DNA from 3 places in the Clostridium sulfidigenes genome. Region 1 is predicted to be linked to each of the others. Evidence: riboswitches for the same ligand, from Rfam matches in the RefSeq annotation. Region 1 holds a riboswitch; each other region holds the start of a gene.
What was found. Region 1 has a riboswitch for cobalamin ahead of ACTNBA_RS03675 (sirohydrochlorin cobaltochelatase). Riboswitches for the same ligand answer to the same signal wherever they lie in the genome.
Positions count from the first base shown of each region.

Region 2: another riboswitch for cobalamin. It lies ahead of ACTNBA_RS05385 (ABC transporter substrate-binding protein); the one in region 1 lies ahead of ACTNBA_RS03675 (sirohydrochlorin cobaltochelatase).
Region 3: another riboswitch for cobalamin. It lies ahead of ACTNBA_RS17505 (cobyric acid synthase); the one in region 1 lies ahead of ACTNBA_RS03675 (sirohydrochlorin cobaltochelatase).

Region 1 is NZ_JBQHQR010000002.1:367,926-370,201, reverse strand. Features, by position in the region: gene ACTNBA_RS03685 (DUF2238 domain-containing protein) at 1-505, opposite strand, end outside; gene ACTNBA_RS03680 (GIY-YIG nuclease family protein) at 502-768, opposite strand; cobalamin riboswitch at 973-1,153, shown strand; gene ACTNBA_RS03675 (sirohydrochlorin cobaltochelatase) at 1,298-2,128, shown strand; gene ACTNBA_RS03670 (cobyrinic acid a,c-diamide synthase CobB) at 2,140-2,276, shown strand, end outside.
Region 2 is NZ_JBQHQR010000003.1:332,608-334,883, reverse strand. Features, by position in the region: gene ACTNBA_RS05390 ((2Fe-2S)-binding protein) at 107-427, opposite strand; cobalamin riboswitch at 683-851, shown strand; gene ACTNBA_RS05385 (ABC transporter substrate-binding protein) at 985-2,010, shown strand; gene ACTNBA_RS05380 (FecCD family ABC transporter permease) at 2,019-2,276, shown strand, end outside.
Region 3 is NZ_JBQHQR010000020.1:17,062-19,337, forward strand. Features, by position in the region: gene glyA (serine hydroxymethyltransferase) at 1-557, shown strand, start outside; cobalamin riboswitch at 693-865, shown strand; gene ACTNBA_RS17505 (cobyric acid synthase) at 1,126-2,276, shown strand, end outside.

The DNA of each region.
Region 1 (2,276 bases):
TATCCGTAAGACTATTAAGTTGAGAATCAAACCCCAATAGTTGATCTCCTGCAAATTCCCAGAACTCCCACAGTGCAGCTCCAGAAATAGTAAAGAGTAATATATATATCCCTATGAATAATGGGGGAAGGGTTTTGAGATTATTTTCACCTATAAGAGGTTTTAAAATTATTAAAGATAAAAACCCTAAAAGAGCCCCTGAAGCAAAATGAAGAAATATGTCCCACCAAGGTAGTATTGAGTACATATTGTACATCCGGCCTAAGAGTAGAGCTAAAAATATAAAGAATTGCAATAAGAAGTCAGGTAAACTAGATAATTTAACTTTAAATATACATAAAATTATATCTGGTATAAAGGATGTGATAAGAATTAATAGAATGTTGCTAATGTAATTTGAATTATTATCAGTTTTTACAAATGAGTAATAAACAAATAGTATTAATAAAATTGATCTAAATATCCATTTGAAAAATAAAGCAAAAGAAGACTTTGTATTTTTCATTGATTTCCCTCCGAGCTATTTATGGCGTTTTCTATAAGAATAAGTTTTTCTGCTCTAGAAAGTTTTTTTATTTCACATTCTCTTTTTAAAGCTGAAGATTTGTCAGGTAAATTTTCATAGTGAACAATTTCTACAGGTAATCTGCATCTGGTGTACTTAGCTCCTTTACCACTATTATGGCATTTAAGCCTTTTGTTTAAATCAGTTGTCCATCCTGTATATAAAGTATTGTCATTACATCTTAATATATAAACAAAAAACATATCTTTACCTCATATAAAATATATTAAAAATTAGAATAATTATTACTGTTGTATAATACTATTTAAATAGTATATCATTATTTTAGCATGAATATATTATACTATTTTATAAATACTAGTATATTCATATTGAATTAAATTAAATCATAGGGTATAATTAAATTGGATTAAAGAGAAATGGTAAATAATATGTTGATTTAAATTGAATAAAGTATAGTTTTAGGTACATTATGTTTAATAGGGAAAGTGGTTAAAGTCCACTACAGCCCCCGCTACTGTGTACGAAGACGAAATCTCATAGAAAAACCACTGGAGTGTATTTCTGGGAAGGTGAGATGGAGGATGATACGTGAGTCAGGAGACCTGCCTAAAGCATAGATATGACACTTCGGAGGGAAGGGAGTTAATAGTTTAGTTTGTATATTTATTACAAATTATAATTCTGTTATGAGTTAAATTGAATTTTAACCTCTACCTTTTGGGTAGAGGTTTTATTTTGCACTAATTTATTAAATTTGGAGGAACTAAAATGAAAAAGGCTATATTAGTAGTAAGCTTTGGAACTACTTATAAGGATACATTAAAATTAACTATAGAAAAAATTGAGGATGAAATAAGAGAAAGATTTAAAGAGTATCATGTTATGAGAGCTTTTACAGCCCATATGATAATTAAAAAAATAAAAAATAGAGATGGAATAATTGTACCTACCCCGGAGGAAGCGTTAGAGCAACTATACAAAGAAGGCTATGAAGAAGTTATAGTTCAGCCACTCCATATAATACCAGGGGAAGAGTTCCAATATGTTAGATTAGTAGTTGATAAGTTTAGAGGGAGTAATAAATTTAAATCAATAAAAGTAGGTAGACCAGCCCTTCACTTTCAAGGAGGGGAAGAAACACCTAATGATTATGAGGTGTTTATAGATGCTATAAAAGAAATTATACCAAAAGATAAGACTATGGTATTTATGGGACATGGAAGTAATCATCCAGCTAACTCAGCCTTTGTAGCACTTCAAAGCGTATTTACTTACTTAAATTATAATAATGTATACGTTGGAACAGTAGAAGGATATCCTACCGTAGATATGATAGTAGAAATTCTTAAAAGAGAAGGTATTGATCACGTTAAGTTAGCACCACTTATGCTAGTAGCTGGAGACCATGCAACTAATGATATGGCTTCTGATGAAGAAGATTCATGGAAGACTATTTTAGAAGAAGCTGGAATTAAAGTAGACATATATCTTCATGGTTTGGGTGAGATTGAGAAGTTTAGACATATATATGTGAATCATGTACAAGATGTAATAGATAATAAATATCTTCATTTGGGAGATACGAAGAAAACACCATAAAGGAGTAAATTATGAAAAGTATAATAGTTTCTTCAAATAGTAGTGGCGGTGGAAAGACCACTGTTACATTAGCACTTATGAAAACTCTTATAGATAGAGGATATAAGGTTCAAGGATATAAAGTTGGACCTGACTATATAGATCCAGC
Region 2 (2,276 bases), on a different contig from region 1:
AATGTAATTATTCTATAATAGTATTACTATAAATCACATTTCAATACACTATATTTTTAGATTTTAGATTTACAGCTAATGAAATTGTTTGTAACATTAAAACATATTATTTATTTGATTCAATTAAACTCTCAATAACACATTTACATTTTCCACATGCTGTTCCTGCCCCTGTAGTTACACCTACTTTTTCTACGGTAGTATCTCCATTTTGTATTGCTTTCACCACCTCTTCAGTAGAAACATTTCTACATGTGCATACATCGCCTAATATTTTTTCAATTCTTTCAATACATCCTCCACAAACATCTCCTGCTCCTGTAGCAGCTTGAATATCTTCTACTGATCTAGCCCCTTGAGCCATAGCCTCTCTTACTTGAGCATAAGTAACCCCATTACATAAACATACGATTTGTTCTAGTGACATTTCATATTCCTCCTTAAATCTCTTATTTATATATTTCCATTATAACCTAATAGTTTTTATTAATCAATATTTATTATTACATATTTACTATTCGTCTTCCATGGTTGATATACCCACACTTCTATTCTTTGTTATTTTAAATAATATATTCAGTATAGAATATATTTGCGTCTGCCGGAAATTTAAAGAGTTCTTCCTTTCTATTCATTGACAACCTTTCTCAACTATGATAAAGTATGGATTGTTGAAATATAATAGTATATGAATGATATTGGTTTCAAAGGAAGATGGATGAAATTTCCACACAGTACCGCTACTGTAATTAGTGAGTATTAATTATTTATACCACTGAACTTTTGTTTGGGAAGGTTAATTAATATAATGATCTATAAGTCAGGATACTTACCAATATTAAAAATATCGATACTCTTCGAGTAAAGAGTGATATTCGCCATGACAACTATGCTTTTGTCTATGGTTTTATCAAGAGTATCCTTATATTCATACAAATTATAATATTTAACTGATTATAATTATAATGTTAAAGGAGAATTACAATGAAACATTTTAAAAAAATTACTTCACTTCTATTGAGCGTATTACTTATCCTTAGTCTAGTAGGTTGTAGTAATAGCAAATCTGATAAAAACACTTCTACTGAGAAATCTAATCCACCTCAAAATGAAATTAAAGATTCTCATTATCCAGTAACAATTGAAACTTATAACTTCAAAAAAGAACCTATAAAACTAACTTTTGATAAAGCGCCAGAAAAAGTTTTTGCTGTATATCAAAACTCTATAGAAACCCTTCTTGCTTTAGGTCTTGAAGATAAAATAGTGGCTGCTGCTGGTCTTGACCATCCTGTAAAGGAAGAATATAAAGCTGCTTTTGAAAAAATTAATTATTTAAAAGAATTTACGCCTTCAAAAGAAACTGTGGTTATGTCTGAACCAGACTTCATTGTTGGTTGGTATTCACTTTTTAAGGATAAAAATCTTGGTGATGTATCTTATTGGAATGATAATGGCACTAATACATATATATCTTTAAATAGTGGTATCTCTATAGAAAAAACTATTGATAATGAAATTACTGACATTTTAAACTTAGGAAAAATTTTCAATGTTGAAGATAAAGCACAAGCTCTAGTGAATAAAATTACTGAGTCCGTTGAAAATACTGCTAATTCAGTTAAAAATAAAGATAAACAAAATACTTTAGTTGTAGAATTCTTTGATGATAAAATCAGTACTTACGGAGCTAATACTTTAGCTGGTGATATGATAACAAAACTTGGAGCTAATTTATTAAATCCCGAAGGAAACAGTATTGGTAAAGAAGACTTAATAACTCTTAACCCTGATTGTATATTTGTAGTTTATATGGATAGAGGCGATGAAAACATTCCTCAACAAGAAGTAGATAAAATTTTAAAAGATGAATCTCTTCAAACACTTTCAGCTATTAAAAATAAAAGAGTATATCCTATATCTTTAGGAGAAATGTATTCTAGTGGCATCAGAACTATAGATGGAATAAATACTTTCTCTGAAGGTTTATATGGAACTTTAGGTAAGTAGTAATTATGATGATTAAAAATAAAAATTTACACGGAACTAGATATTCTAATATTTTTAAGAGAATGCCTATTTATATAGGTACTTCTCTTGTTCTTTTAATAATACTTATTCTTTCAATAGGACTAGCTGTTACTATTGGCTCAGTAAATATATCCATGAAAGAAGTATATGGGATTATTCTTTATAAACTTTTTAATATAGGTGAGCTCTCTACAAGTGCTGCTAAAATAGATGTTATATGGTTGATTAGAATGCCTAGAACAGTT
Region 3 (2,276 bases), on a different contig from region 1:
ATAAAACTTTAAGAGGACCAAGGGGTGGGGCAATACTTTGTAAAGATAAGTATGCAAAACTAGTAGATAAAACTATATTCCCTGGAATACAGGGTGGTCCATTAATGCATACTATTGCAGCTAAAGCTATTTGCTTTAAAGAAGCTCTAGACCCATCTTTCAAAGAGTATCAGCAAAAAGTTTTAGAAAATGCTAAAGCTCTTGCAAGTGCATTAAAAGAAAGAGGATTTAAATTAGTGTCTGATGGTACCGATAATCATTTAATTCTTGTGGATTTAAGAAATAAAGATATTACAGGAAAAGCAGCGGAGCATCTATTAGACGAAGTTGGAATCACTGTAAATAAAAATACAATACCTTTTGAATCCCAAAGCCCATTTGTAACTAGTGGTATTAGAATAGGTACACCTGCTACTACTACTAGAGGTTTTGGAAAAGAAGAAATGATTGAAATTGCTGATATAATGAATTGGGCAATTGATAATAGGGATGCTGATTTATCACCTGCTAAGGAGAGAGTTAAAGCTCTTTGCAATAAAATTCCATTATATAAGTAAAATATTTGTCATAACTAAAGACCTATCATTTTCAATGCTAGGTCTTTACATTTTTTACAGAATATAAAAGTGAATGCAAAGTAAAATTTACATTATATTGACTTATGTGTTTAAACCTCTTATAATTATGGGTGAAAATTAAATAGTATTTTAGGTGCTTTTTAAAAGTGAAAAGGGAATATGGTTAAAATCCATAGCAGCCCCCGCTACTGTAAATGATGACGACCCTCAAATACCACTCTTAATAGGGGAAGGTGAGGTTAGAGTGATTCATAAGCCAGGAGACCTGCCTAAATATAAGCTTTCGGAGGGAAATGAGCTATTTTAGTGACTAAGTTAATATGTATAAGTAAAATTAAAGATTTTGGTAAGTTTATCTTACTTAGATTTAAACTTATATTTTTTATTTTACTAAGATGGAAATTTTAATTATTTGGCAAGGGAGCTTTTCTTCCTTGCTTTTTTATTTTATTTAAATTGAAACTCGACTCACTGCGTTCGCTGAGTAAGTGATTCACCCCAAATCAAAGATTTGGGTTCTCTACTTAATAGAAAGAAGGTATTATAAATGGCTAAAATAATGATTCAAGGTACAGCTTCTTCTGTAGGAAAAAGTATACTAGTTACTGCATTATGTAGAATATTTAAACAAGATGGGTATTCGGTATGTCCATATAAGTCACAAAATATGTCTCTTAATTCATATATAACTTTGGATGGAAAAGAGATGGGGCGTGCTCAAGTTTTGCAAGCTTATGCTGCGGGACTTGAACCGGAGGTATATATGAATCCTATTCTACTAAAACCTACTACAGATAAAAATTGTCAAATTATTTTTAATGGAGAAGTTTATGGTTATTCCAATGCAAAGGAATATCACAATTTAAAAGTTAAATTTAAGGATGATTTAAAGTCTGCTTTTGAAAAATTAGAAAATCAATTTGATATTATTGTTATGGAAGGGGCAGGAAGTCCAGCAGAAATAAACTTAAGAGACAACGATATTGTTAATATGGGGATGGCTGAACTAATAGACGCACCTGTTTTACTTGTAGGTGATATCGATAAGGGAGGCGTATTTGCTTCTTTGCTAGGTACTATTATGCTCCTTAGTGATAGTGAGAAGGATAGAGTTAAGGGAACTATTATAAATAAGTTTAGAGGAGATATATCTTTACTTAAACCTGGAGTAGATAGTTTAGAGGAGTTAACTCATAGGGATTGCTTAGGGGTTGTTCCATATTTTAAATTAGACTTAGAGGATGAAGATGGAGCTGTTGACCTTAATAAAAATATCACAGATAAAATTGATATAGCCATTATAAGGTTACCACATATATCAAACTTTACTGATTTTGATGCATTATCTATAGAACCAGATGTTTCTGTAAGATATGTGGAAACTGTAACTGAATTTAAAACTCCTGATTTAGTTATAATTCCTGGAACTAAAAATACCCTAGGGGATTTAGAATATTTAAAAAAATCAGGTTTATATAACAAAATTAGAGAATATGAAGTTAATGGGAAAATCATAGGTATTTGTGGAGGATATCAAATGCTGGGGAAGGTATTAGAGGATCCTTATGGAGTTGAAACTACACTAGAGTCTATGGAAGGATTAGATATTTTACCTATAAAAACAGTTTTTGAAGAGAAAAAGATTACAACTAGAGTTAATGGTATCATAGCAAAGGATTTAATAAACAATGATACACC